2 regions of the Undibacterium sp. Ji42W genome follow, and region 2 is predicted to be linked to the other one. Evidence: riboswitches for the same ligand, from Rfam matches in the RefSeq annotation. Region 2 holds a riboswitch; the other holds the start of a gene.

Region 1 (15,278 bases), on a different contig from region 2:
GACACCTATGTGCACTTATTGCAATGGAGTGCGACCCTGCACGAGGTTGGCATGGCGATTTCACATACCGGCTATCACAAGCATGGCGCTTACATGATAGAGAACGCTGACATGGCGGGCTTTACCACGCGTGAGCAAAGGGTGATGAGCAAGCTCATCCTCAGCCAGAAAGGGAATTTGCGCAAGGTTGGTGATGGCCTGGCTGACCAGGATTTTGCCAAGGCAGTATTGGCACTGCGCCTGGCGGTGATGCTCATGCATTCACGAGCTGAAATTGATTTTGAAGATGTGCGCCTGAAAATGAAGGGACGTGTTGAGCTTGAGATGAAGCGCGACTGGGTCAGTGTCCACCCTACAGTAGCTTACTGGCTGCAAAAAGAAATTGAAGCCTGGCGTGAGATAGGCGTGGATTTTTTGGTCAGGGCAAATGTTTAAGCGCCCCAAAAAAAGCAGGTTTTAAAACCTGTTTTTTTCAGCCAAAATCTATCCCCAATTTTCCCTATTGCGTTACACAGTGTCAGACTTCGAATAGCATGGCCTGTAGTTTGCGTTCATTTTGCGAGTGTTTTATTCACTGTCGCGGCTAACGTAGAAGAAAAAGGATTTATTTTGTTATTACTATCAGGTAAAAACGGTTCCGGAATCAATATTCTGTATCCGCTTATCGGGAAAAAATGGCGATCCGAAATACGAGTGATTGAATGGAATCAATATCGCGCCCTGTTGCCGATTTTTATTGCCGCTAATTTGTTATTTTGCGCAATTTATAGCGTAATGCTATTTACTGAAGTTGAAAATTTGCAGCAACTTCTTTCTTATGCGCCTTTTTTACAAGTCATTTATTTGTTCTTGCGTACCAGGTTTGGGAGGAAATTAATTGATCTTTCACCTGTAAACGAATTAAATAAACAAGTCGCTCCTCCTGCTGTGTGGCTGGATTATATAAGTGCATCGTCCATGTTGATTTTAGTTACTTCCATTGGAATTCAATCCACAACGGATGGATTAATTAAAATTCTATTGCTTGTGGTTCAATTAATCTTTGCTCTCTTTGGCGCCTTACCTTTCCTAAATTATTTTTCTTTCAAAAAAAGTGAAGAAAAAGCGGTCGGTTAGCTGTCCAGCCTTCAGTCGCTCAATCAATCCTCGCTCGTCGGTTTAGCAAAGTCCTGAGCGAGATACCAGTCGCCCCCATTCTAAAGCCGTTATGTGGCGGCGCATCTACTCAGCACTAAACTCTCGAAGCGCTTAACACGGTCATTGCAAGCGATCGCTAGTCAGCCTTGCTCGTATCGCTACGAATCCTGAGCCCCAAGCTCAGGATCATGTGCAGGAGTCGCTCAAATCAATTATTCAACTGCCACGCAACAGATAGCCCGCTTAAGTTCGGTGGATTGAGTGTAAGTGACTGGCAGAAAGCCCATTTTTAAAATGTGTCAAAAATAAGTCAATTTCCAGTAATTTGCATGCATGAAACGACTGTTTCATGTAACATTCGTTTCATGAACAGACGAGATGAATTGCGCGATAACGCGCTTGACTATTTTTTGGCCCATGGACTGGCCGAGTTATCGTTGCGGCCATTGGCAGAAAAAATCGGAACCAGTGCGCGATTATTAATTTATCACTTTGAATCCAAGGAAAAACTGATCACGGTTGTGATGGAGATGGTACGTGCGCGTGTCCAGCAATCAGTGATCAGAATGATGCAGGATACCCAGGGTGAAGCGAGTATGGAGTCGTTCTGGAACTGGATTACAGATATAGAAAACATTCCTTATGTGCGCTTGCTTTTCGAGGTCCAAGTATTGGCGCTGCAAAATCCCGCAGTCTATGCACAATTCTTATCCGACACGAGTTCTAGCTGGCTGGAAGTGCTGGAGCATGGCATACCTGAATCGGCAGACCGCCGCACGATCGCAAGCTTATGCAGTGCAGTGATCGACGGCCTGGTGCTGGAATATATGAGCACAGGCGATCTGGACCGCACTACTGCCGCATTGAAATTCTTTGTTTCTCTGTTAGGTCAACACACAGAAAGATTCAAAACATAGGGAGCATGAATCTTATGCTTTGTGGAAGTAAAAACCTGAGGATAGTGGCAAGGAAAAATGCAGAAGCGCGCTGCATTTTTACATCCGGCTTGCATAGCAACGATAAATTTCCAAATGTTTTATCCCCTATGATACACACCAAATATAAGGATACGCCCAGTATGAACAAGCTCAATAGCACCTCAATAAGCGGGACGGAAATAATAGAAAATCCAAAGAAATTATTGGCTTCACCCAGACATACGTTGACTTTGTTTGGCATTGTCATGATTTTGCTGGTGGCCGGTGTGTTGAACGCTTCAAATAAGCCTGCCGTTTCCCATGTACCCGATCCGTCTCAAATGATCAAAACCAATTTGATCATGATCGTCATACTCTGGTATTGGGCATTTTTCATTTATAAAGGCATGCAAGGCTATGGTCGTTCGATTTTGGAATTTTTTGAGTTAAAGCGCTTTGCCACGAATAAATTTATCAGCGATTGTGCCTTTGCAGTACTGGCATTCGCACTGATTTATGTATGTTCATACTTTGTGCATACTCTCTTGCCTGACCAAATTTCGCAATCCAGTAACCCGATTCTTTCTTCCAAGCCGACCGGCTTATTTGGAGTCACTGTCTGGATATGTTTATCAATCAGTGCCGGCATCTGTGAAGAGATAGTATTTCGAGGTTATCTCCAACGCCAACTTGGTTTAATGACGGGAAATGTCAGTATCGCTATCTTGCTCCAGGCTATCCTGTTCGGGATTGGACATGCTTATGAAGGCCTTAGCTCGGTAGTAGCAATCGTGCTGCATGGACTCATCTTGGGTATTCTCGCCAAATGGCGCGGCAATATACGTGCTGGCATTATCGAACACGCGGGGTGGGATATTCTCGCCGGCTTCGGACTCATAAGTGCAAATTGGTGAAATCGCGGTGACAGATAGCAAGAGCAACTCGCCGTAAAATAACCGCATTGCCATAGCCATAATCCAGGCGACATTCAAGATGTGCAAGCAGCAGAAATAAAAAAAGACAGGTTTAAAAACCTGTCTTTTTTATGAAGCGAATCTATCTGGAATCCATCAGAAATCAAATTGTGCTGACAGTTTATAAGTGCGCGGTGCACCAGGGAATAAATAACCACCCAGTGATTGCGTCACATCACGCCAGTAAAACTTGTCCAGTGCATTGTCGATATTGAAGCGCAGGGTAGTGGCTGTGTTGCCAATTTGTGTCGCATAGCGCACTCCCAGATTGACGACGTGGTAACCCGGTACCGTCACACTATTGTCGGGGCTGAATGCCTTGCTGCTGGCATATTGCCAACTCGCGTTCAGATTCAAACCCTTGACTTCAGTTACCGCATAATCGGTATAGACAGTAGATTTAAAGCGCGGCACATTCATGACACGCTTGTCGTCCAGACTGCTGATGCCAGTGTTTTGCTGTTTGGCATCCAGCGCAGTCAGGCTGGCACCCAGATTCAGTTGCGATGTCAGCTTGCCTTGGGCAGAGAGCTCCAGACCAGTATGCAGTGCTTCACCATTGCTGACATAGGTATTGCTGATATTGGTATATTCCAGTGGCTTCTTGATGCGGAAGATAGCAGCAGACAGACTCAGGTCGCGCTTTACATCTGCCTTTACACCCAATTCAATTTGCGTGGATTTGCCGGGGTTCAGCATCTGGTTGGCATTGCTGGTGCCGAACGGGGCGATGCCACCATGCTCCAAGCCTTGTGCAAAACTGCCGTAAACAGAAATTTGCTGTGTTGGTTTGAAGACCAGTGCTGTCGTCGACAGGAGCTTGTTCTGGTCATAGCCTGGATTATCAAACTGCGTGCGCGAGATATTCAAATAACGCAGACCCAGATGCAGTTTCAGATTATCTTGCAGGCTGATAATGTCTTGTACAAATGCTGACCATTCCTTGTCAGTGCGGCGCAAAATTGCGGGACCAGTTTTATTTGTAGATGGCATCACGCTGACAGGGCGAAATAAATTGCTGCTGCCCGCATAGTCATAGACATAGTCGCCAAAATAATCTTTGCGCTGTGAATTGCTGAGGCCCACAGCCAGTTCATGCTGCATGCCGCCCGCATTGAATTTGCCATTCAGTTGTGCTTGCGTGCCCCACAGTGATTTGGATTCATTCACGCTTTGATAGTCATACACATCATAGTCGCCATTTGCGCAGTAACCTGGGTACAGGTTGGCGGCACCGCAGCCATATGGGAATGCAGTGTAGTCATCACGTTTGAATTCATGCTTGTTGGCAGAGACACTGGCGCGCCAGTCAGCATTGATCTGGTATTCAAAACGCAGCCCCAGATTGCTGTTACGGGTATCTACCGGTCTTGCCCATGGCTGCGCATTCAGCATCAGGTCAGCAGGGACACCTTGTGGCAAATCCGTGCCATTGAATAATTGAAAACCGGGTACCGACAATTGGGATTTGTGCTGGTAGTCAGCATCTATTTGCAACAGCGCTTGTGGTGTGATGTGCCAGTCAAATGCGGCAGAAACGAACTGACGATTACCATCTGCGCCTTTGACATAAGAGCGCAGGCGTTCACCCGCTGCATTGATGCGAAAGCCAAATTGCTTGTCGCTGGAATTGTCACTGATATCTGCAGCGCCATATACGGTACCGCGCTCGCTGATTTCAAATGTGGCGGAGCGAACAGCATAGCTGGTCGGACGCTTGGTCACATAATTGATGATGCCCCCAGGCGTACCAAAACCAGCCTGAAAGCCTGCAATACCTTTGAGTATTTCTATGCGTTCCTTGTTTTCCAGGGGGATGGCCGCATCACCTGGTATGGCAAAACCATCCTTGCGGTAGCTGCTGGAATTATCCAGGGCAAAGCCGCGTATAGAGAATTGCTCGGCATATCCAATCGCGTTATAGGAATCATTGACGCTGGCATCAAACTTCATCGCATCGGTGGTCTGGCGTATGCGCAAGTCTTGCATCTGTGTCGTGCTGAAGGCATTCACTGAGTTGGGCGTATCCAGCAACGCTGCATCAATAAAACCAGTGACCTTGCTGCGTTCAACCTTGGTTTCCGTACCTTTGCTGCCAGTGATCGTTACTTCTGGCAGCGATTTATCGTTGCCAGGTGTACTCTGTGCATAAGCAGAAGATAGCAACAGGCAAGCCTGGGCAATGGAAAATGCAAGTACAGTGGGGCGTAATAAACTTGGGCGTAAGACAGTATTGTTAGACATTGTTTGCTCTTGGTGCGTTGTGGGTGACAGCGCGGGAGCAAACAAAGAAGCAAGAATAGCCGGGACTTTGCGCTTCCCTTCGCTGGCATTATCCAGATCAGGTAGAAGGGACTCTCTCACCCGGAAATTATTATCCCCAGGACCCCTAGCGTAGGTAGCAGTTTAACACGAAACCACCGGAGTGGCTTTTTGAGCTGTTATGTGCCTATGTAGTTTGTTTAGCTTCGACTTTGACAGTTCTGAAATTACGCCACAGCCCCTCAGCTGAATACACGACCAACGCTGCCCAGATGGCGATAAAGCCTGCCAGCTTATTGGAATCAAACGGCTCGTGGTATAGCCAGACTCCAATCAATAATTGCACCAGCGGTGAAATATATTGCAATAATCCCAGTGTTGTCATCGGTATGCGACGGGCACCTGCCGCAAACAACAACAAGGGGATAGCAGTAATCGGGCCACTGATGAGCAACAGCATCTTGATATCCACGCTGCTGGCGATGAAGCTGTTTTGCCCTTGCAAAGTCATCCAGCATAGCCAGCCAAAAGCAAATGGAAAGAGCAGGGTGGTTTCCAGTGACAAGCCTTCCAGTGCGCCCAGTGCGGAGGTCTTGCGCAACAAGCCATAGGTGCCAAAGGTCGTTGCCAGCACCAGGCCTATCCATGGCAGGTGGCCTGTCTGTATTGTCAGCCAGGCTACGCCCACAGCAGCCAACGCTACTGACAGCCATTGACCAGGGCGCAGTTTCTCACGCAGCAAAACTGAGCCTATGAGGATATTGACGAGGGGCGTGATGAAATAACCGAGGCTGGCATCAACGATATGGCCATGATTGACAGCCCAGATATACACAAACCAGTTGACTGATAAAAGTACTGCGCTAAGTGCAAAACCGCCTATCAGTTTTGGTTGCCTGATTGCTGCACTGACCCAGGTCCATTGCTTGCGCCAGGTCAATACCCCAACCAGGAATACCAGCGACCACAACATGCGGTTCAGCAGGATTTCCAGTGCAGGCACATCGTGCAGGCTTTTGAAATAAATGGGGAACAAACCCCATAGGAAATACGCGGAGCCTGCAAACAAAATACCTTGGCGCATGAGTAGCAATCAATCTGTAAGGCTTGCGGCAGCAAGCAAGGAAAACATTATCGCTTGAAAAGAAATTGTTTGCTGCCAGTGCCTATTTGCTTCTTGCTGTTGCCAGATGTTTACACAGAGCCTCGGTACCATCGAGTATGCGCGGCCCGGCGCGATTGAGCCAGTCCCCTTTGACCGTATAGAAATTGTTTTTCTTTACTGCTGTCAGGATGGGGTATTGCTTCCAGTCTGCCATACTGTCGATATTTTCACCGCTACTGAATATGACGTCAGGGTTGGCTGTCAGCACTGCTTCATTGGTGATCGTTGAACTCAACTCCTTGAGCTGGCCAAATACATTTTTGCCGCCGCACAGACGTATGGAGTCGGACACCATATGCGTGTCATTGATGGTCATCAACGGCCTGCGTATCATTTGATAATACACGCTGACCGGTGCTGCCCCTGCTGGCAATTGATAAATCTTGCGCAGATTGTCGAGACGCTGCCTGAACTTTTGTGCATTGGCTTTACCAGCGCTTTCAGTCCCTGCCAGGGTTGCCAGTCTTTCTATTGAAGTTGCTACCATTTCAAAATTGTGAGGCTCACTTTCAAATACAGTGATGTGGTTGCTGCGCAATTTATTGGCCAGGATTTTGGCATTGCCAGTACCCCAGACAATAACCAGATCTGGTTTGAGGGAGAGCAGGCGCTCCAGGTCCAGTGCAAAAATATTGCCTATCGATGGCAGTTTTTTCGCCGCCTCTGGATAGTCGCTGTAATCGGTCACCGCGATGAGGTTATTTGCCGCACCAGCCTCGAACAATATCTCGGTAATATGCGGTGCCAGGCTGATGATGCGTTGCGCTGGCTTTTCCATCGTGACTGGGCGTTGCGCATCATCCAGTACAGTGATGGATGCATGGGCAAGAACAGGTAAGGCCAGGCTCATGATAAGGCAGCTTGCAAGTGCAGCGCTGCCTGTTCGCAATTGCAAGCGGCGCATCAGATTTCCAGATTGTCGATCAGGCGCGTACCGCCGAGCTTGGCTGCTGCGACCACCACCAGAGGTGATTGTTGGGCGATGTCGCCGGCAGACGGCGGTTGCAGGTCGGCGCGTTTGCGTATTGAGATGTAATCCGGCTTCCAGTTGCGTGTCGCCAGTTTTGCCATGGCTTGACGTTCGAGCTCAAACAGATCCAGATGACCTCCGCGTACTTCTGCTGCTATTTCGTTCAAGACTTTGTACAAGGCAGGTGCCTCGGCACGTTCTTCTGGCGACAGATACATATTACGCGAAGACAGGGCCAGGCCGTCTTCTGCCCTGAAAGTTTCGGCAGCGATAATTTCAGTCGGCAAGGCAAATTGCTTGCTCATATTGCGTACTATCATGAGCTGCTGGTAATCCTTTTTGCCAAAGACGGCAACGCGTGGTTGCACGCAAGAAAACAGCTTCAGTACAACAGTGGTCACTCCAGTGAAGAAGCCTGGTCGGAATTCACCTTCAAGTATATTGCCGAGGTCATCCGGTGGGCGCACCCGGTATTCTTGCGGTTCCGGATACAAGTCTTTTTCAGTGGGGGCAAACAGGACATACACGCCTTCTTTTTCCAGCTTCTCTACGTCAGCCTGGAAAGTGCGCGGGTATTTGTCGAAATCTTCATTCGGGCCAAACTGCAGACGGTTGACGAAAATCGATGCAACGACAGGGTCGCCATGTTTTTTTGCCAGGCGCATTAGGGATAAATGCCCCTCATGCAAATTGCCCATGGTCGGCACAAATGCAGTACGCAATTGCCCGCTTAACTGGTCGCGCAACTCTTCAATGGAGGAAACGATTTTCATGGTGCAGCTCTGTAGTAATAAATAGGTTGGTGTCGTGGCACGAATGGATGATGACGCATCAATCACGTCGGCGAATAGGCCAGACGTACATAAATTGGCGCAAAGGCTTCGGCCTGGGTGATTTCTATCAGGGTTTCTTTGGCCAGTTCAAGTAGGGCCACAAAATTGACTACCAGCACCGGCGCGCCGCGGCTGACATCAAACAGGTCAGAGAATTCAACAAACTTGGATGACTGCAGCTTGCGCAAAATGCCGGTCATGTGTTCGCGCACCGACAGTTCTTCACGGCTGATCTTGTGATGGGCGACCAGGGTTGCGCGCTTCAATACATCTGCCCAGGCTGATTGCAAATCAGCGATATCTACATGTGGCCAGTGCAGCACGGTGTTTTGTTCGACAAACACCTGGGCATGCAAAAAGTCACGGCCCAGTTGTGGCACTGCATTGAGATCGTAAGCAGCCAGCTTCATCTGTTCGTATTCGAGCAGGCGGCGTACCAGTTCTGCGCGCGGATCATCGGCTTCTTCACTATCTGCGCTCTTGTTGGAGGGTAGCAGCATGCGCGATTTGATTTCGATGAGCATGGCTGCCATCAACAAATACTCAGCCGCCAGTTCCAGATTGTGTTTGCGTATCTGTTCAACATACTGCAAATACTGCAGCGTGACTTGCGCCATGGGGATGTCGAGGATATTGAAGTTTTGCTTGCGTATCAGGTACAGCAGCAAATCCAGCGGGCCTTCAAATGCCTCCAGGAATACTTCGAGAGCATCGGGCGGGATGTAAAGGTCATTCGGTAGCTTGAATAGCGGCTCACCATACAGCTTGGCAAATGCCAGACCATCGACAACATCAGGCGTGCTGTCGATTGCGCCAACCAAAGGTAAATCGGTTGGGGTTAACGCTGCTGTGGCGCTCACTAGCTTTCCGGATTGATCAGGGTATCAAGGCAGGCTATATTAGCCTTAGCCTTTGTTTTGATACACGTAGGCTTGCTGATTGATGCGCGATTCCAGATTGCGTTTTTGCGTATCCAGATCTATCGCTTGCTTATCCCACAGCAGGGCGCGGCCATCGCGCTGGTTTTGTTCCATTGCAGGGTTGGCTTTTTTCAAGTCTTTGATGAAGTTAGTTGCTTCGGATTCGTACAAAGAGAATTGCTTGGAGAATTTCATAATTTGAAATAAACACGAAAAGTCGGATGAAGCCGCATTTTACTCTGCTTTTGGTCTTGCCATGCGGTTTTAGCCCTTGAGTAAAGCTTCAAGCATACAGAGAAATCAAAGGTCTTTGACTTCCAGCCATTTTTTTACATGCAGGGGACGATATGCAGCAAACTTTTGCAATATCTGGGCTGGATCGGTTTCTATATACAACAAGTCCAGGTGGACAGGCCGCAAGAATCCCTGTTCTACCGTGTGCAACAGAAAATCATGCAATTTCCGGTAAAAATCATTGATATTATATAAACCAACAGGTTTCTCGTGAAAGCCTAGTTGCGACCAGGTCAGTACTTCAAATAATTCTTCCAACGTGCCTACGCCACCAGGCATGGCGATGAAGGCATCTGACAATTCTGCCATCATGGCCTTGCGTTCATGCATATTGGCAACAACATGCAAGGAGCTCAGGCCAGTATGGCCAACTTCCTTGTCCATCAGTGCTTTAGGAATGACCCCTGTGACTCTGCCACCCAGACGCATGACTTCATCTGCGATCACGCCCATGAGGCCGACATTGCCGCCGCCATACACCAGACCAAGGTCTTGCTTGACCAGTTCAGCAGCCAGTTGGCGTGCTGCAATGGCATAGTCTTCAGTAATGCCGGGCGAAGAGCCGCAATAGACGCAAATATTTTTCATGCTGGATTGATCTTGCGCAAATAGTCTTGCGACAGTTTTTCAAAGACATTCTTGGTTTCGCCGCGCAAGTAAGGGCTGATGAGGACGATCACCTGATAGCAGCCGCGTGCCAGCGATTCGGACATGGTTTGCAGCTCTGTGTATTTGCGTGGATTGCGCACATACTCATACGACAGCCAGTAAGTCGCCACTACCACCATATTGGTGGCCAGGGCATCAATCTCTATGTCGTTGGCTTCAAACTCGCCATCGGCGCGCAAGCCATTGCACAACTCTGTTGCTACCTTGATCTTGTGCGTGAGTATTTCTTTGAAGTTCAATTCCAGCTTGCGGTTTCTGGAGAGTAAGTCATTCAAGTCGCGGTAAAAAAAGCGATAGCGCCAGACCAGTTCAAACGTCAGGTGCAGGTAGGTCCATATATCCTGGATATTGGCTTTGCGCCCTTCGGGAAAAGCCAGCTTCTTATTGATCTCTGCCTCGAATTGCACAAAGATGGAGTTGACGATATCGTCTTTGTTGCGAAAATGATAATATAAATTGCCAGGGGAAATGTTCATTTCCTCAGCAATCACGGTCGTGGTGATGTTGGGTTCACCGAATTCGTTGAAAAGGCGCAGGGATAACTCAAGTATACGTTCCCTGGTGCGACGAGGAGCTTTGTGTTGCATGTCATTCTTCTCGATAATTTATTTCATAAGAATAACATTGAAAGCGCAACATCAAAAGGGTATCAGGTTCCCGACTGTGCTTTCAGCTCAATTTCTGAGGGAATATGAATCAATCTGGTCTTGGCCAGACGGTCATGCAGGAACTGGCCTTGCTTGTCGAAACGGGCAGTGCATGCCCAGGCGAACATGCCAGCAATGACCAAGCCAGCCATTTGCCATTCTTTGAGACCTAGTTGATTGTCCAGTGCCATGGCTGGCAAAAACCACATCCAGGCCAGGCAGTAGCGCACTATAGCCTTCACCACAGGCAATTTGCCACCATCCAGATCAACCACCTTGATACGCCAGGTTTGCATCGCCAGGGTTTGGCCGCTACGACTCCAGCAAAACACAAAATAGGCACCAATAACGAGAAACAGCCAGAACTGGCGGGCGTGACGTAAAGTCAGGGCATGCCTGCTCTGAGTGATGACGTCAAAGATAAAGCCCGAGACAAAAACGATGCCAAACAGCAGCATGGCCTCATAGACCATGCAAATCAGGCGGCGACGTATGGCTGGTGCAGTCAGATCAGAATTCACGGGATTACTTGTTTTGGGACGCGGGCACGCTGGTGGCGGTGGTGTCGGTAGCAGTAGCTGCCGGTGGAGTAGCTGCAACTGCGGAGGCTGAAACGGCAGGTGCAGCGATAGCTGCCGCAGGCGGTGTAATTACTTTAACCGCTGGTACTGATGACGTCGATGGTGTCGGGCCAACCTTGATAGGTGCCAGGATTTTTGGATTCTTGACAGATTCCGATGGCAGATTCGTCACACTTTTCTTTTTCTGGTTTTCATCTGCGAGGCGTTTTTTTTCTTGTTCGCTCAGCTGTTGATATTGTTGCCATTGAGCCGACTTATGCTCAGGCTTGAGTTGTGTTGATTTTGCGTAGTTTTCGCGGGCGGCCATACGCTGCTCAGGGGTCAGTTTGACCCAGTCACGCATGCGTTCTTGCAACCTGGCTTGTTCGTCCGGCTTCATCGTTGCGTAGCGATCGGCGATCCCCAGCCATTTTTTCTTACCGAGTTCTGACATCTTGTCCCATTCCGGGCTCAATGGTGCCAAAGCCTGTTTCTGTGCAGCGCTGAGTTCTGTCCATAGCGGTTTGCTCAGGGTACTGCCACCCAGCAGGCCAGTGCTGGTCTTAGCTGTATTCACTGTACTTTGTGGATTGGACGCAGGAACAGAAATACCGCCGGCAAAAGCCAGCGGTATTGCAAGAGACAGAATAATGAGACAAACAGTATTCGGTATTAACGCAAACGTCACTACTACTCCTCTGTTTTGTTCAAATAAGCACTGAACCCGGTATCAACATAGGCGGCTGGCGGTAATTCATCCACAAGAACGGCAGTATCGATATCTGCCAGTTCATTAATGTTTTGCTGTTGCTCGTATTCATAAATGCCCAGCAAGCCAACAACCAGGACCAGCAAAGGCAGGGCCAGGCCCAGTTTGCCCATCCAGGAACCTGGCCCCTGGAAAGAAAAGCCAGCGTTGCCAGCCAGCACGCCCTTGAATACCTTCACGGCTGCCGGTGCTTCCTGCTTCTTGCGGGCCAAAGCCGTCTTGCGTGCCAGTGCCAGTCTGTCAAGGGTAGGGGCGGGCAGGCTTTCTGCTGACTCGTTCAGCGCCCGTCTTACCTTGTAAGCAAACTCAAGGTCTTTAGCTTCTTTTGAGTAATTCATAGGTGTATTCCTTTCGCCTTGAGCGTGACGGCCAATGCGTGTGTTGCTCTGGAGCAGTGTGTTTTGACGCTGCCTTCTGAGCAACCCATTGCAGCGGCGGTTTCCGCTACATCCATGTCTTCCCAATAACGCATGAGGAATGCTTCCCGTTGACGTGCTGGAAGTTTTTTTATTTCTTCGTCAATTATGTTGAGAACTTGCTCACGTTCTATCTTGTCTGCGCTGGATTCGGATGATTCCGAGCCTTCTTCAGCATAACTTTCCAGCAAGTCAAAATTATCATCGTCCTGGTTATTCGACGGCGTGATGCTGGAAAACAGGCTGACCCAGGTGTTTCTGACTTTTTCCCGGCGAAAAAAATCCAGGATGGTGTTTTGCAGTATGCGCTGAAAAAGCATGGGTAATTCAGCTGGAGGCTTGTCGCCATATTTTTCGGCGAGCTTGATCATTGCCTCTTGGACAATGTCCAGAGCAGACTCTTCATTTCTTACCGTGTAGACAGCATGTTTGAAAGCGCGTCGTTCCACACCTTCCAAAAAGCTGGATAATTCTTTGTCTGTAGCCATTGTTGGCAGTTACGCGCTTTACGTTCGCTTTGCGTTGAGTTACGTTGTTATAGCAGGCGCAGCTTTTTCGTGGTCATTGCGCATTTGGCGTTGATCAATGGCGCTAAACTAAAAAGGCTGGCTATGCAAAATTGCGCACATGCTAGCAAAAATACGTGCTTATGTCCTGAATTTTGTGGTTTATTGTCATTTGATAACATTTTAAAGTCAAATAAGTTTCTTTTCTTATAGAATTTTCCTTGACCAAATTGCTGCGACGCAGTACCTTGTGAGTCCGCTCCAAAATCTCGGGGCACAAAATACTTGTCTGGAACAACCCACAATGTTGACACCGACAGGTTCGCTTTAAGAAGCTGTTTGTTCTGACCCATGCCACAAGCGTGAGAAGTCTGTCGTTGTAAAGCCTTAATACTGAATGAACGAGTGCTCTAAGCCTTGCCTGGTACCATATCCAACGGATGTGTAAAGGGGAATGTGACCGCACGTAAAGGGACTTCAGCTTTCCGGTATTTTACATGTCGATTTCGCCAGGAAAGAACATCCGATCAATCTCCTATGGACCTTGAAAGGACACAATTTATGAGTTCAGAATTTACAGGCGCAGAGATACTTGTCAAGTGTCTTGCCGAAGAGGGTGTTGAGCATGTATTCGGATATCCGGGTGGTGCCGTACTCTATATCTATGATGCAATCTTCAATCAGGACAAGTTTCAACACATCCTGGTGCGTCATGAGCAGGCTGCAGTACATGCTGCCGATGCTTATTCCCGTTCCTCCAATAAAGTAGGCGTGGCTCTGGTCACTTCCGGACCTGGTGTTACCAATGCGGTGACTGGACTGGCAACTGCTTATATGGATTCGATCCCCATGGTGATCATTTCAGGTCAGGTGCCCAGTGCCGTTATCGGCCAGGATGCTTTCCAGGAATGTGACACCGTCGGTATTACCCGTCCCTGCGTAAAGCATAATTTTTTGGTGAAAGACGTCAGGGACCTGGCCGAGACCGTCAAAAAGGCATTCTATATAGCAACGACAGGTCGTCCCGGCCCTGTGCTGGTGGATATCCCCAAGGATATCAGCATGCACAAAACTACCTATAGCTACCCTAAAGAAGTCGAAATGCGCTCTTACAAGCCAGTCGATAAAGGGCATGCAGGTCAAATTCGCAAGGCTGTGCAACTGCTGTTGCAGGCTGAACGTCCCATGATTTATACCGGTGGCGGCGTGATCCTCGCGCATGCTGCGCCGGAGCTGAACAAGCTGGTCGATTTGCTCGGTTTTCCATGTACCAATACCCTGATGGGTCTCGGTGCTTACCGTGCCAGCGATGAAAAATTCGTCGGCATGCCAGGCATGCATGGTACTTACGAAGCCAATATGGCCATGCAGCACTGTGACGTGCTGATCGCCATTGGGGCACGTTTTGATGACCGTGTGATCGGCAATCCCAAGCATTTTTCTTCTCATCCACGCAAGATCATTCATATTGATATTGACCCTTCGTCGATTTCCAAGCGCGTCAAGGTCGATATTCCTATCGTCGGTAATGTCAAAGACGTCTTGCAGGAAATGTTGTCACAACTGAGTGCTGTTGAGACGCGCCCTGATCCCAAGGCGCTGGCTACCTGGTGGAAACAGGTCAATGAATGGCGTGGTCGTGAATGCCTGAAATATCCGACTTCAAATGAAGTCATCAAGCCACAGTCTGTGGTTGAAAAAGTCTGGGAAGTGACCAAGGGCGATGCCTTTGTGACCTCTGACGTAGGCCAGCATCAGATGTGGGCTGCGCAATACTACCGCTTCGACAAGCCACGTCGCTGGATCAATTCCGGTGGCCTGGGCACCATGGGTGTCGGTTTGCCGTATGCCATGGGTGTGCAGATGGCCAACCCGGATGCGACTGTTGCCTGTATCACTGGCGAAGCCTCGATACAGATGTGCATACAAGAACTGGCAACCTGCAAGCAATACCACCTGACGCCGAAAATTGTTTTGTTGAACAACCGCTTCCTTGGGATGGTCAGGCAGTGGCAGCAAATTGATTATGGTTCACGCTATTCCGAGTCTTACATGGACTCTTTGCCTGACTTTACCAAGCTGGTCGAGGCCTACGGTCACGTTGGCATGAAGATAGAAAACCCTGCAGATGTAGACGGCGCAGTGCGTGAAGCCTTTGCCATGAAAGACAGGCTGGTATTCATGAATTTCATTACTGATCAAACCGAGAATGTCTGGCCCATGGTCAAGGCAGGCAAGG
Region 2 (15,278 bases):
CGCGTGTATTAATCGGCAACATCACAGACAGACGCGTCAGCATTTCCTTGGCGGCCTTATTGGTAAAGGTCACTGCCAAAATACCACCGGGCGAGACCTGGCCAGTCTGTATCAGCCAGGCGATGCGGGTAGTCAGCACACGTGTCTTGCCGGAACCTGCGCCAGCCAAAATCAGGGCAGACTGTGCCGGCAGCGTCACGGCAGCAAGTTGTTCGGGATTTAAATTGTGGAGTAAATTTTGCATAGTCAGATTATACGGGACTATGCCGACTACGCTTTAAGCAGCTCCCGGACAGCGGAAATTTTCTTCCAGAATGTATCCTTGACAGACAAGCGTCCATCAGCAGATAATCATTTCAATCGCAATAGAAATTTTACTCTCATTTTCATGATGCAAATTCAAACCAAAGATCAGTTACACGCACAAGGCAGCACTGCTTTGTGTATGGTCTTTGCTAAAGCCAAGAAACAGACGCTCATCTGACCGGGGCGTGCTGTCCCGTCAGGTGAGCTGACAGGATGGCAAAAACGGTACTCTCCCCCTTTGCGTTCCATGTCAACTCCCTGCGGGTCTTTAACCGGTCCACAGGAGAACAGGTATGTCCAGCAGGAATAGCAATAGCAACATGAGCAACTCCAGTAATACTCATATTAAAACTGTCCACCAGGCAAGGCGCGACGATTTTTCTGGCATCTGGGTCGCCTTGATAACGCCATTTTGCAATGGCCCAGACGCGGCAGTGGATCTCCCCGCTCTGCAGGCACTGGCCAGCAAGTTGATCAAGGAAGGCGTCACTGGCCTGGTCGTCTGTGGTTCCACCGGTGAAGCTGCTGCCCTCAGTGAAGAAGAACAATTGCAGGTGCTGGATGCAACGCTGGCCGTGGTGCCTGCCCATCAAGTCATCATGGGCTTGAGCGGCAACCACATGGGGCAAGTCTTGCACAGGCTGGCAGCCATAGGGCAAAGACAGGTCGCTGGAGTACTGGTCACGCCACCGTATTACATACGACCATCACAGGCAGGCATATTGCATTACTTCCATGAAATTGCTGAGGCCTCTGCTGTGCCGGTACTGCTGTACAACATTCCTTACCGCACGGGAGTGAATATGGAATTACCCACTCTACAGCAATTGGCAAAACATCCAAACATCGTCGCCATCAAGGATTGCGGCGGCAATCTGCAAGCCACCATGCAACTCATCATGGATGGCGACATACAGGTGCTGACCGGGGAAGACCATCAATTGTTTTCTACCCTATGCGTGGGCGGTGCAGGCGGCATACTGGCATCAGCCCATGTGCGCCCTGATCTTTTTTTACGTCTGCAAGCACTGATCATTGCCGGTGAGCTTGCGCAGGCAAGGATAATTTTTTATCGCCTGCTGCCATTGATGCAGGCCTTGTTTGATGAGCCCAATCCTGCCCCGCTGAAAGCTGCGCTGGCAGCATCGGGGCTCATACAGGTCAATCTGCGCGCACCCATGCAAGCAGCGACTTCAGCAACGACAGAAAAGCTATTACGAACGATGGAACAACTTGAGCCCATCAAATAGAAGATTGCCCTGCCAGCACAAGCAAAGGATAATGCTGCTTCAATTATTTCACTATAAAACATGATGCGCCCGAATCGTTTGCTTGCATTGCTGACCACTAGCCTGTTTTTCCAAGGCGCACCTGCTGTTGCCATGACCATGCTCAGGTCAAATGACACCTTGATTTTATATGGCAAGGTAGAAGCAGATGACACACAACGCTTTCGCCGCAATCTGTCTGCTGGTGAAGTGCACAATGTCGTTTTGACTGAAAGCCCAGGCGGTGACCTGGGTGCTGCATATGGCATTGCCCAGCTTATCAAAGGCAGAAAAATCAATACTGCCGTTCAGGGCAATTGCTTTTCTTCTTGCGCCATCATGTTCATGGCAGGCACGGAAAGACGTATGCTTGATAGCAAGAACCTGGCTCGCACACGACTGGGTTTTCATGGACCGCACAATAAGGAAACCCGCGAAGTCAGTACCGAAGCCATCCCCAAATTGCGTGAATGGTTGTTAAAAGCCACTGAGGGAAAATTCCCGGAAGAATTACTGGATCAGGCCATGTATATCAAAAAAGCCAGCGACATGATGCTGTTCTATTATCCAGGTGCTGACAAGAAGAAGGGCAATATCCGCTTTTGCACGGAAGGCACGCTGGCCAATCCGCGCAAATGCGACACCATAGAAGGCCACGATATTATCAGCGTCGGCATCCTGACTACGGCAGAATTATTAAAGGTCGAGGAACTGGACCAGCAAACCGCTGGCGGCACAGAAAACCCTGTCACGGGAGAAAACCCCAAACAATAAATACTTGAAGTCCCGGCATGTCTTTGAGCAGTTTTTGAGCCCGTCGATAATTGAAATCCGTTGCGTAACCAAACTAAGCAAACAAGCTGGCAAATGCCCGCGCCGCCTGTTGCGGCTGCTCTGCCATATACACGCTACTGATTGCCGCCACCATGTGCGCGCCTTGTACGAGCAAGGTCTGGCAATTCTCCAGTGTCATGCCACCGATGACGACATTTGGGACATCAAATTCCCTGACCGCATCTCCAACTATGCTGGCGGGTGTCGTCACTGCATATTTCTTGATACGGGAAGGGTAGAAACCGCCAAAGGCAATATAACTCGCGTCACCCTGAATGGCGGTACGAGCCAGTTCCAGGTCACCATAGCAGGACGCACCCAGTATTTTGTCCGCGCCCAGCTTTGCCCTGGCATCGGCCACTGAGATATCGGTGCCGCCTACATGCAAACCATCCGCATCAATATCAAGACAGAGTTGCAGGTGGTCATTAATGATGAAGGGCTTGTTAAAGCGGCGGCAGAGTTCCAGCAAGGCCAATGCCTGAGTCTTGCGCAATTCATCGCTGGCAGTTTTGTGGCGGTATTGCACGACATTTGCGCCGCCCAGCAAAGCCTGTTCGGTGATTTCAAGCAGTTTCGCCGTATCGTCCCAGTCGGGGGTCACGATGTACAGGCCGCTGAGTTGATGCTTGCTCAAATTATTCATGATTTCTTTCTTGTAGTCAGAACTGGCTGGCGTGCCGGAATGAGCTGCCCCGCGGCAATCGCATACGCATGTCGCAAACTCTGCTGGGTATAGCTTTGCGCCTGTTGCAGCGCTACAGGCAAGCTGGCGCCAATTGCCAGTTGCCCAGCAATCGCCGACGCCAGGGTGCAGCCACTGCCGTGAAATTCACCGGGCAAACGCGGCCACAACCATTCTTGTGCAGTCTGCCATTGTCCATGCTGGAACCAGATATTTTTAACCTGCGCTTCTGTTGCATGCCCACCTTTGAGCAAAACATCCGCCGCATAGGTTTGCATGAGGTTTTCTACCTGTGCCTGCATATCCATAAACTGTGGTGACAGGCGTTTTAGTTCAGGCAAATTCGGTGTGATCAAGGTTGCGACTTTGAGTAAAGGTTCAATCGCCTCTACCGGGTTATCGAGAGACAGACTGTCACCATGACCGCTGCCCAATACAGTATCAACGATGACTTGCAAATCAGGCTGTTGCAGTTTCATTTTCTGGATAAAACTGGCAATCGCCGTGGCATTCTTTTTATGTGCGACGATGCCCAGCTTGACGACCTTGGCCGGCATTTTTGCCACCAGGGTCATGGCTTGCTGCAAGATGATTTGCACGTCAACGGCATGCACCGCATAGGCATGGTCATTGTCCTGTACTGTCAACGCAGTAATCACCGGCAAGGCATGCGCACCTTGCGCAGCAATGGCTTCTATATCTGCCTGTATGCCTGCACCGCCACTGGGATCATGCCCGGCAAATACCAGCACACAGGGACGCGTAATCGTTTTCATTCAACGGCCATCAAACGAATATCAGACAATGCGACCAGCCATCGGGGATGATGGTGAAGCCGCAAACTTGCGTGGCATACGCCCCGCCAGGAATGCCTCACGTCCAGCTTCCACCGCCAGGCCCATGGCGCGCGCCATGCGTACCGGGTCTCGGGCACCTGCAATCGCGGTATTCATCAATACGCCATCGCAACCCAGTTCCATCGCGATGGCGGCATCCGACGCAGTACCTACACCAGCATCCACCAGTACCGGCACTTTAGACTGCTCGATAATCAGCGACAGATTCCAGGGATTCAAGATACCCATACCTGAACCTATCAATGAAGCCAGCGGCATGATGGCAACGCAACCTATGTCTTCCAGCATGCGTGCCTGTATAGGGTCATCACTGCAATACACCATGACATCAAAACCATCTTGCACCAATGTCCTGGCCGCCTTCAGGGTTTCAGGCATATTCGGGAACAAAGTTTTTTCATCCCCTAACACTTCGAGCTTGCATAGCTTGTGGCCTCCCAATAATTCACGTCCGAGTTGCAGGGTGTACACTGCATCTTCAGCGTTATAGCAACCGGCTGAATTAGGCAGTATGGTGTATTTACTCGGTGGCACTACGTCCAGCAGGCTAGGTGCATTCGGGTCTTGCCCTATATTCACACGGCGGATTGCCACCGTGATGATGTCGGCACCACTGGCTTCCGTTGCCAGGCGGGTTTGTTCGAGGTCTTTGTATTTACCGCTGCCAACCAGCAGGCGGGAGCGGTAGGTTTTTCCGGCTATGCTTAAGCCTTGTGTGTTTTCTGTGTTCATAAAATTCTTTCAAATTTGTGAAGGCCAAGTAATACGTCATAGATTGGACTGCACCCTGTTAGCGCCGTAGGTTGGGCTACGTTTTACCAGCCCAACACTGGGCCTTGAATCAACATGCACGTTATTTGAATGCCGAGTGTTGGGCTGATGAAGCGTAGCCCAACCTACACTCATCCGCCACCAATCGCCCTCACCACATCAACCTTGTCATCGACTCGCAACTGATGCTCCGCCCACTGCGACCGCGGAATAATCTGCCGGTTCACCGCCACGGCAATCGCCTGCTGCGACAAGTTCAATTGTGCAATCAAATCTGCCAGCAGCGCGCTGCTCAGTTGCCGTGGTTCCCCATTAAGCTGTATCTCCACCATGACTATTGCTTCTTATAGATTTCCGCACCAGACTTGATGAATTCAACAGCCTTGACTTCCATGCCTTTTTTCAGTGCCTGGATCTCGCTGATACCTTGTGCATTGGCATAGTCGCGCACTTCCTGCGTGATTTTCATCGAACAGAAATGCGGGCCACACATGGAGCAGAAATGGGCAACCTTGGCAGAATCTTTAGGCAGTGTTTCATCATGGAATTCGCGTGCCTTGTCGGGGTCAAGGCCGATGTTGAACTGGTCTTCCCAGCGAAACTCGAAACGTGCCTTGGATAAGGCATTGTCGCGTATCTGCGCACTCGGATGGCCTTTTGCCAGGTCTGCTGCATGGGCAGCAATCTTGTAAGTGATGATGCCATCCTTGACGTCGACCTTGTTGGGCAAACCCAGATGTTCTTTCGGTGTCACATAGCACAGCATGGCCGTGCCATACCAGCCTATCTGTGCGGCACCGATACCAGAGGTGATGTGGTCGTAACCGGGTGCGATGTCGGTCGTCAAAGGGCCCAGGGTATAGAAAGGTGCTTCATGGCATTGCTCCAGTTGCAGGTCCATGTTTTCTTTGATGAGGTGCATGGGTACATGACCGGGGCCTTCTATCATGACTTGCACATCATGCTTCCAGGCGATCTGAGTCAGCTCGCCCAGAGTTTTCAATTCACCTAACTGCGCTTCATCATTCGCATCATAGATGGAGCCGGGGCGCAGGCCATCACCGAGGCTGAAGGACACGTCATAGGCCTTCATGATGTCGCAAATGTCTTCGAAATGCTCGTACAGGAAACTTTCTTTGTGGTGCGCCAGACACCATTTTGCCATGATGGAACCACCGCGTGACACAATGCCAGTCAAACGCTTGGCTGTCATCGGCACATACTGCAGGCGCACGCCAGCATGGATGGTGAAGTAATCGACACCTTGCTCGGCTTGCTCTATGAGGGTATCGCGGAAGATCTCCCAGGTCAGGTCTTCTGCCTTGCCGTTCACTTTTTCCAGCGCCTGATAAATGGGCACAGTACCGATAGGCACAGGTGAATTGCGGATGATCCATTCGCGGGTTTCGTGGATGTGCTTGCCAGTGGAAAGATCCATCACATTGTCGCCACCCCAGCGTATTGCCCAGGTCATTTTTTCGACTTCTTCACCGATGGACGAGGTCACTGCGGAATTGCCGATATTGGCATTGATCTTGACCAGGAAATTACGGCCTATGATCATCGGCTCGATTTCAGGGTGATTGATATTCGCGGGGATAATCGCACGGCCACGGGCGATTTCTGAACGCACGAATTCTGGCGTGATTTCTGCCGGAATTGAGGCACCAAAAGACTGACCAGGATGCTGGCGCCCCATGACTTCTGCCAGCTTGCTGCCCATGGGGCCAGAAGCTTTCAGGTTTTCCAGATATTCTTTTCTACGCAAGTTTTCACGGATGGAAACAAATTCCATTTCCGGCGTGATGATGCCCTGGCGTGCATAGTGCATTTGCGAGACATTTTTTCCTGCCAAAGCGCGGCGTGGCAGGCGTTTCAGGTTGAAGCGCAGCTCGGCCAGCTTGGGGTCATGCAGGCGGGCAATGCCATATTCAGATGTGGGACCAGTCAGCTCTTCAGTGTCATTACGCTCGGCTATCCAGGCACCGCGAACGGATGCCAGGCCAGAACGGATATCGATCTTGACGGCAGGGTCGGTGTAAGGGCCAGACGTGTCGTACACATAGATAGGTGGATTTTTTTCCGAACCAAACATGGCTGGTGTATCTGACTGACTGATTTCGCGCATGGGTACGCGGATATCGGGGCGGCTGCCCTGTATATAAGTCTTGCGGGAATTCGGCAGTGGCTGTACGGCTGCCTCATCTACCGTAGCGGTAGCGGACAAGAATTGCGGGTTGGCGTTCATTTTGGCTCCTTTGCTTTGTTGGCATGGAGCCAGCAAAGGAGTTTCCAAAACAGGTGCGCGCGCAGATCAATACATAACACAGGCGGCACAAGCTTCGGCAGCTTCCCTTCGCTGGCATTATCCAGATCAGGTTCGAGGGTATTTCTCACCCGCCAACAAGATTGATGGCAGGACCCCTAGCATTTTTTCTTCGGGTTCCAGAAATAAATCCAGAACCGCGATGACGGCAGATTATACGACTTTTTTAAACCCAAGTGCTTTATTTGATGGCGCTGGCAAGTTCTTCATCCGACACTGTTGCCGACGCAGCAAGGTTGCCTTCTGGCAGATTTACCGGCCCATGCACCTCTATCAACTCGACCATACCTGCCTTGATCGCAGCCGACAGATCATGATCAAGTACGGGCAAGGCTTCTTCATAGGCGATCAATAATTTGCTGACACCATAGGCACGGTTGCGGCCATTGACTTTGCCCAAATATAAGGCCATGTCAGCAATTTGCAGGGCTTTTTCCCAATTGCAGATGACTTCTGGTAAACCAGAAAATGGCAGGCTGATGAAACCGGCAGTGAGTGTGACGGGGACACTTGCTCCATCAGTCTGAATGTTTTCTTCACCTATGCTACGCAAGATGCGCTCGACCAGGCCTTTGAGTTGTGCAGGGTTGGAGCGTGGGGAATAAATCAGGAATTCTTCACCACCCCAGCGCAACACCATATCACTGTCACGCACAGTACTGCGCAAGCGGCGCGCTACTTCAACCAGTACAGCATCACCGGTTGCATGACCAAAGTTATCATTGATATTTTTAAAATGATCAATATCCATGAGTATCAGGCAATCTGGATTATCCAGCGCATCCTCACGCCTTTCGCCTTCTGGCAAGACCGCCCTGCCCTTCATCATATCGACAAAAGAGCGACGGTTATACAAACCTGTGAGGGGGTCACGCACGGCATGAAATTCGAGTTGTTGATTGACTTCGCGCAGCTTTTCATTGGTCTTGCGCACTCGCCGATACAGGAAAAAAACCACCATGCCGACCATCACCATGATGACGGCAGCCAGCATCAGCACTACTTGCTGCAATTGCCGGTTTTTGATATCGGCGTCCTTGAGCTGGTTCTCGCGCGCCAGCAATTCAATCTGTTTTTTCCTTTGCTGGGCATTGAATTGCTCTTGCAAAGTGGCTACGGCACGCGCCCGGTCAGAGCGGAATAATTCATCGCTGAGTTTCTGCTGCTCACGTACCGTCGCCAGCGCCTCCTTGTACATATCGGCGGCCTCATACATATTGCCGATTTCACTGAGCAGGTTTTCCACATCCGACTTGGAGCCGGTTTCCATGAAAAACTTCTTGGCTTCATTGATGTAGCCTATGCCTTGGGCGAATTTCTTTTGACCGGCCAGAGCGAAGCCTATATTCGCCTTGGCAATGGCAATCGCAAAAGGATCATTCACAACCTGGGCTTTTTCCAGTGAAAAACGGGCGGCGCGTTCAGCTTCTGTAAACTTGCGCACATGCAGGTAATAGTCTGCGATATTGCCGAGCGCCGTGGCGGCCACTGCGGGCATGCCAGCATCGGTGGCTATCTGCAATACGGTCTTGTAGGCCTCCAGTGCCTCATCATGACGACCCAGGTCTATCAGGGACAGGCCGCGCGTCATTTGCAGTGAAGAAGTGATTTTGGGAGAGTCTATGCCGGGCAACATTGCCAGGGCTTCATTAGTGGTTTCCAGCGCCTTTTCTGCATTATGCATATTCAGGTAAAGTCTGGCGATGGATTCCATGCGGTACAACCTGGCTTGTGCGCTGCGGCGTGGCACCTGATCAGCCAGCTTCAGTGCTTCAAGAAAATAGGGCAGTGATTTGTCAAAGTTACCTATCGCCAGCTGCACCATGCCAAAGGCGATATTCAAACGCATGAGCACTTCAGCATTTTTTGAATCACGCAGGCTTTGCTGTATATCATTGAGCTTCACCAGCGCCATGGCGAACTTGCCCTGGTCCAGCATCTGAAAAGCTTCGCCTATCAGCGCCATATTGATCATGTCATTGTCTTTTTGTGCCCTTGCCAGTTGCAGCAATTCTGCATTGGCGGCATCAGCCTCCTTGATCTTGCCAGCGTCATACAAGATGCCTATCAGTGTATTCAAGACTTCGGCACGCAAGACATACTCGGCATCTTTGCCGAGCCGGTCTTTGTAGTCCTGCAGTTGCTTGAGGGCTGCCGTATTGTCACGGTCTGAAAGGGTATGGATGATTTCTATCTCAGAAAAATCAGGTTTGGCCTGGGCCTGCGCCTGTGCCTGCGCAGCGCCGCCCATGCATAACAAGGTAATAGCCAGCAAACCCGGCATCAGCCTGGTGTGCCACTTGGGGAGTTGAAGCTGCGACATGCAAGCTCTCATTATTCTATCCGTGTCTCTGTTCATTTTTTTCAGGCCAGGGCTATTCCACCCCGCTTTTATTTACCTGTCTGGTCCAGGAATACGCAGCCCACTTGCGATAATATTTCGTCTTCCAGTTGCTGCGCCGGTATAGGCTTGCTCAGATAGAAGCCTTGCAGTATATCGCAGGACTGGGCGCGTAAAAATTCCAGTTGTTCGCGAGTTTCTACCCCTTCGGCCACTACTTCCAGACGCAGGCTGTGTGCCAGCGCGATGATGCCAGTGACGATGGCTGCATCGTCGGCATCACCCGGAATATCACGCACAAAGGACCTGTCTATCTTGATGATATCAACAGGGAAGCGTTTAAGATAAGACAAAGATGAATAGCCAGTACCAAAGTCATCGATGGTCAGCCTGACACCCAGGCTGCGTAAACGGTCCAGTACGGCCAGGGTATCTTGCGCATGCTCCATCAGCGTGCTTTCGGTGATTTCCAGCTCCAGCATTTTCGCTGGCAGGCCAGTATCGAATAGGACCTGTTCCACGGTATTGGCAAAATCTTTTTGCAATAACTGGCTGACAGACAGGTTCACAGCAACCCGCAGATGCTTCATGCCCTTGTCCATCCAGTTGCGCATTTGCGCGCAGGCGGTGCGCAAAACCCATTCGCCGAGTGCAATGATGAGGCCGGTTTCTTCTGCCATGGGAATAAATTCTAATGGCGAGACCATACCACGGGTAGGATGGAACCAGCGCACCAGCGCCTCGGCACCGATGATCTCGCCACTGTCCATGCGAGCCTGCGGTTGATAAAACACCGCCAGCTCATTGCGCTCCAGTGCACGGCGCAGGTCGTTTTCCAGACGTACCCGCTCAGAAATCGAATGTTCCATTGCCGCTTCAAAAAACTGGAAGTCGGTATTGGTTTTCTTGGCGCGGTACATGGCAGTGTCTGCATGCTTGACCAAGGTGCCTACGTCCATGCCGTCGCTGGGATAGACAGAAATACCTATGCTGGCGGTCACAAAAATATCATGACTATCAATCTGAAAGGGTTTGGCCAGCGTGCGGCAAATGTTTTGTGCCGCCGATGCGGCGGCAGCTGGTTCAGCCAGCTCGCTGAGCACCACGGTGAACTCATCGCCACCCAGGCGTGCCACGCAATCGGCATTGCGCACACTGCGGCGTATGCGCTGGGCAACGGCGATCAGCAGGCGATCACCGACGTCATGACCGAGCGTATCATTGACGTTCTTGAACCTGTCCAGATCAAGGAACAGTACTGCCACTGATTCGACATTTTCTTTGGCCATGGTCAGCCTGCGACCTAGCTGATCCAGAAACTGTGTGCGGTTCGGCAAGCCAGTCAGCACATCGTTGAAAGCCAGGTGACGTATGCGTTTTTCCGCCTGGTTCGCTTCTATGATGCGGCGCACGCGCTGTGACAACACGGCAAAATGGATGGGTTTGGGAATATAGTCGCAGGCACCGGCAGCAAAAGCTCTTTCCACCGACGTATTGTCTTCGAGGGCGGTGATCATCAACACCGGTATGCTGCGCCCACGCGGCATTTCCTGTATCAGGCTGCAGGCGGTAAAACCATCCATGACAGGCATGACGGCATCCATGAGAATAACGTCGGGGCGCATGCGCTTGAGCATCAATAAGGCTTGCGAGCCATCAGCTGCCTCTTCGACTTTGAAGCCATCTCTTTGCAGGGTATGGCGCAGTGTGCTGCGGGTGCTGCGGTCATCATCCACCACGAGTACTTTGGCAACATGGCGGCTATGGCTGACGACACCCTGGTCTTCCAGGAATACTTCATTACCCAGTTCAGATGCTACCGCTTCATAGGCCTGGTGCAGGCTATTGAGCAAGGGAGGAATTTCTGACAGATGTCGCTCCAGTGCCAGTTGTTCGACTTCCTTGGCGTATTGCAGGAGATTGCTGGCCCCCAGGTTGCCACTGCTTCCTTTAATGGAGTGTGCCATGGCACGCACCATTTCTGCATCGCCTTGCTGCAGGCCCTGGCTCAGTTGTTCCAGATAGACTGGAGTGTCTTCCAGGAACAGGGATACTGTCTGCTGCAAACCAGGCCCCAGTATGTCGCGCAACTTGTCAAACACCATGCGGTCCAGTGGGTTACTGTCGAGCGGTTGCAATTGCCCGTCCGCTGGTAAGGCCCGCCCTGCTGCACCGCCATGGGTAAGCCAGCGCTCCAGTTTTTGGCGTAACTCTACCAGGGTGATAGGTTTGGCCAGATAATCGTCCATGCCTATCGCCAGGCATTTTTCTGCATCGCCACGCTGGGTATTGGCGGTCATCGCGACGATAGGTGTGCGCCTGCCCAGACCGTCTTCATAACTGCGTATCCTGACGGTAGCTTCATAGCCATCCATTTCCGGCATGCTGCAATCCATGAGTATCAGGTCATAGCGGTTGCGGCGTGCGGCCTCGACCGCTTCCTTGCCATTCCCGGCAAATTCGCAATGGCAGGCGGATAGTGACAGCATGCCCGCTGCCACCATCTGGTTAGTGCGGTTGTCTTCAACCACCAGCACGCGCCACTCAACCTGACCACCCTGTGCAGGATGACGCGCCACGTCCATATCCCTGGCAGGCATGGGCACAGGTGGCCTGACCATGCTTGCCGCAGCTGGTAACTGTACCTGGGTTTCAGTCAGCAATAAATGCCGCAAGGCTTGCAGCATTTTTTCTATATGCACGGGCTTGCTCAGGCAGATTTCTGCTGCCGTGGAATTGGTATCTCCTGCACAGCCATTTCTGTCCAGCGCCAGCGTGTGGATGCCGCTAAAACGATGATCATTGCGCAAACGGCGCGCCAGTTCAACGCCATCATCATCCATGCTGGCAACATCCATGATGACCAGGGAATGGGGTGCGCCTTCTTTGACGGCCTGATCCAGCAAGCGCAGGGCCTGCATGCCACTGGCAACTGCATGGCATGCCATGCCATGACGGGAAAGTTGTTGCAGCAAAAAACTGCGCACAATCTCACTGGGATCAACGATGAGTATACGCTCGCCCTGCAACTCGGTGCTAGCCAGGGCTGGCTTATCAGTGCTGCTGATGTCGCTGGCACTGCCGGCCCTGCATTGCATGCTGAAGTAAAAATTACTGCCCTGACCCGGCATGCTGCTGACACCAATTTCGCCGTGCATGAGTTCCACCAGTTGCTTGCAGATAGCCAGACCGAGGCCGGTGCCACCATATTTGCGTGTCGTTGAACGGTCTGCCTGGGCGAAGGATTCAAACACATTGGCGACGGCGTCTGTCGACATGCCTATGCCAGTATCGCTGACTTCAAAACGCAAGCTTATCGTGGCAGCAGGATCTGTCTGATCGTGGTGCTGGCTCAATACCACCCGTACCGCTATTTCACCATGCTCGGTAAACTTGATGGCGTTACCTATCAGGTTCATGAGTATCTGGCGCAAACGCAAAGGATCACTCTTGATGCGCAGAGGGACTTCATCAGCAACCAGATACGCAAGCTCCAAGCCTTTTTGCTGGGCAGACTTGGACAATAATTCCAGCACTTCAGCCACCAGTTTATTCAAATCGAACTCGATTTCCTCGACCTCTACCTTGCCCGCTTCCATCTTGGAAAAATCCAGGATGTCATTAATGAGTTCTATCAGGGACTGGGAAGAATTCCAGGCTACATCCACGCATTCGCGCTGGCTACGGGTCAGGCGCATTTCCTTGAGCATGTCGAGCATGCCAACCACGCCATTCAAGGGAGTGCGTACTTCATGGCTGACGGTGGCAGCAAATTGCGCCTTCATGACGGCGGTATGCAAGGCCTGATCGCGTGATTGCTTGAGCTCAGCCTCGCGCTCTTCCAGCACTGCCATCATCTGGTTGAAGGCATGCGCCATTTCCATGATGTCTTTTGAACCTTGAGGTGTGGCGCGCATGCCGGACTCACCCGCTTCTGCCCTGCCCATCAGGGCTGACAACTGGTTCAGCGGACGTATCATCTGCCTGGACATCAGGCGTATCACGGCCAGCAGGATCAACGCGAATGAGAAAGTGATGGCCAGATTGCCCATCAACAGCGACGACACCAGTTTATCCAGCGTGGTCTTACCGATCACCACATGCACATAACCCAACAATTCCGGCTTGCTCTCCTGGACTTCAAACGGTGAGGCTTCCGCTTCACCGGCAAATACCGGGGCGCTGAAACGCCAGTCCTGCTCACTTTCCTGTTCCAGCCTGGCACTCGACAATGGCCCGGCAGGATGCACCTGCAAAGGTGGCAAAACGACGCCAGGTTTGCTTTGTGAAAGTAGTACCTCATGATTTGCATTGGCAATTTCTACCTGCAGGACATCAGGGAAAGCCAGGGTGGTGGCCACCACTTCCCTGGCATTGTCAGCAGAGTGGTACAACAGGGCCAAGCGGCTTTGACGGGCCAGATTTTCTGCCACTTGCTGGCCTTGCACAACAAAGTAAGCGCGCATGCGATGGCTGGCCTGCCATGAATTCATGATGGAAGAAAATAAGGCCAGCACCAGGATAGCGGCCGTGATGATGACCGTGAGCTGGAGACTGAAACCTGTGCGGCGAAAGTAATTGCTGAAAAACTTCATACTTGAACCACATTACTTATGGCCGTTCACCATCTGGCATCGCTGGTGAACAGCACTCTGTCTCAGAATATTCAAGATCATCTCAGCATCCCCGTGTATGCATGACATGCTTGGCTCTTTCACTTCTATGCTCTTCGTTTCTGCTTTTTATTCTTTACATCGCAGGCGCACGGCAACCTGCCTGCAACAACAATCAATCGTCATCTTCAAGGCTCAGGGAAGATGGAATCAAAACTTCTCTGGCTTTGATAATCAATGTTCAAACCCATGTGGCTGGCCGTGCGCAAATTCACTGCCACCAGGACTTCGCGCAACAAGGACACACCAGACCTGCGGCCATCGCCACTCACCGCACTATGGGCAGCCATGGCCAGGCTATGCCCCAGCTCCAGATTATTCGGATAGAGCGCGAATAAAGCGCCTTTTTTTGCGTGTAAAAAACTGCTGGAAAAGAAGGGGATGCCGCGGTTCCATGACTCACGCAGGACCAGCGGCAGGATGCTGCCTTCCTCCACCGTCGTTGAGTCTTGTGGTAACCACAAGGCGTCACGTCGGTCTGCACTGGCAAAGGCCGCTTCGTACTGATGGGCCGCGCCAGCAAGATCTTTGGCTTCATAGGTCACCAGCTCCAGCCCTTGCTGCTTCGCTGCCTCACGCGCCAGTTTGATCAGCGACTCATTGTTTTTGGGGTCATACACAACGATGACTCTTTTGACGCCTGGCAGCAGGCTTTTGAGGCGGGTAAACAACAAGGCCGGATCGGGCATGAGGCTGACGCCCGTCATACTGCGGCTTTCACTTTCCGGGATGTTCAGGACACCACCAACCACCACGGCAATCTCGCGGTCCAGGCCACTGGCCAGCTTGACTCCCTGACGGCCAAGGGCAATGACGACCCTGACACCGTTACGTTTTAATTGTACATTCAAGTCGGCGGTTTCCAGCTTGGCGCCTATCGGCATGCTGATCACCGGCATGCGTGACTTGCTTTCTATGCCTTCGATGATCTTGGCAAAAATACTGCGGTAAGGCTCACCCATGTCCGGATAAAGTACCGCCAGGCTGCCGCCCGTACTGACCTCAGGGCGGCGTCCCTGGGTAACGGCATCAGCGAAGACCAGATGTTCGCCATAATGGTAGCCCATGCGTAAATCCTGGGCCAGTGCGGGCGTCGGGGTAGGTAATTGCGGCACCTGGTTTTGCAGCATGGCCAGGTCTGGTTTGAGCATGGACAAAGGTATGGGCTGCTGAGCCATGACAGGGGACACGAGCAAAAACAACATACACAGCACGAA

The links. A riboswitch is a leader RNA that binds a small molecule or an ion and turns the genes downstream of it on or off. The one in region 2 is predicted to bind thiamine pyrophosphate.
Region 1: linked by a shared signal. The riboswitch ahead of ACO0LG_RS02495 (TonB-dependent siderophore receptor) and the one ahead of thiC (phosphomethylpyrimidine synthase ThiC) in region 2 are both predicted to bind thiamine pyrophosphate.

The regions. Positions count from the first base shown of each region.
Region 1 covers NZ_JBMPOV010000001.1:506,373-521,650, reverse strand. Annotated here, with positions in the region: gene ACO0LG_RS02515 (Ppx/GppA family phosphatase) at 1-435, shown strand, start outside; gene ACO0LG_RS02510 (hypothetical protein) at 610-1,116, shown strand; gene ACO0LG_RS02505 (TetR/AcrR family transcriptional regulator) at 1,503-2,054, shown strand; gene ACO0LG_RS02500 (CPBP family intramembrane glutamic endopeptidase) at 2,216-2,968, shown strand; gene ACO0LG_RS02495 (TonB-dependent siderophore receptor) at 3,125-5,272, opposite strand; TPP riboswitch at 5,330-5,429, opposite strand; gene rarD (EamA family transporter RarD) at 5,478-6,374, opposite strand; gene ACO0LG_RS02485 (cobalamin-binding protein) at 6,457-7,305, opposite strand; gene panC (pantoate--beta-alanine ligase) at 7,359-8,198, opposite strand; gene ACO0LG_RS02475 (segregation and condensation protein A) at 8,261-9,118, opposite strand; gene ACO0LG_RS02470 (DUF3460 family protein) at 9,164-9,373, opposite strand; gene ACO0LG_RS02465 (TIGR00730 family Rossman fold protein) at 9,479-10,060, opposite strand; gene ACO0LG_RS02460 (TetR/AcrR family transcriptional regulator) at 10,057-10,728, opposite strand; gene ACO0LG_RS02455 (RDD family protein) at 10,791-11,309, opposite strand; gene ACO0LG_RS02450 (DUF3106 domain-containing protein) at 11,314-12,036, opposite strand; gene ACO0LG_RS02445 (DUF3619 family protein) at 12,039-12,455, opposite strand; gene ACO0LG_RS02440 (RNA polymerase sigma factor) at 12,452-13,021, opposite strand; gene ACO0LG_RS02435 (hypothetical protein) at 13,069-13,392, opposite strand; gene ACO0LG_RS02430 (acetolactate synthase 3 catalytic subunit) at 13,601-15,278, shown strand, end outside.
Region 2 covers NZ_JBMPOV010000003.1:12,747-28,024, reverse strand. Annotated here, with positions in the region: gene ACO0LG_RS06405 (UvrD-helicase domain-containing protein) at 1-244, opposite strand, end outside; gene dapA (4-hydroxy-tetrahydrodipicolinate synthase) at 627-1,556, shown strand; gene ACO0LG_RS06395 (hypothetical protein) at 1,617-2,348, shown strand; gene thiE (thiamine phosphate synthase) at 2,422-3,054, opposite strand; gene thiD (bifunctional hydroxymethylpyrimidine kinase/phosphomethylpyrimidine kinase) at 3,051-3,869, opposite strand; gene ACO0LG_RS06380 (thiazole synthase) at 3,891-4,682, opposite strand; gene thiS (sulfur carrier protein ThiS) at 4,853-5,053, opposite strand; gene thiC (phosphomethylpyrimidine synthase ThiC) at 5,056-6,969, opposite strand; TPP riboswitch at 7,056-7,157, opposite strand; gene ACO0LG_RS06365 (tetratricopeptide repeat-containing diguanylate cyclase) at 7,229-9,370, opposite strand; gene ACO0LG_RS06360 (EAL domain-containing protein) at 9,439-13,983, opposite strand; gene ACO0LG_RS06355 (ABC transporter substrate-binding protein) at 14,190-15,266, opposite strand.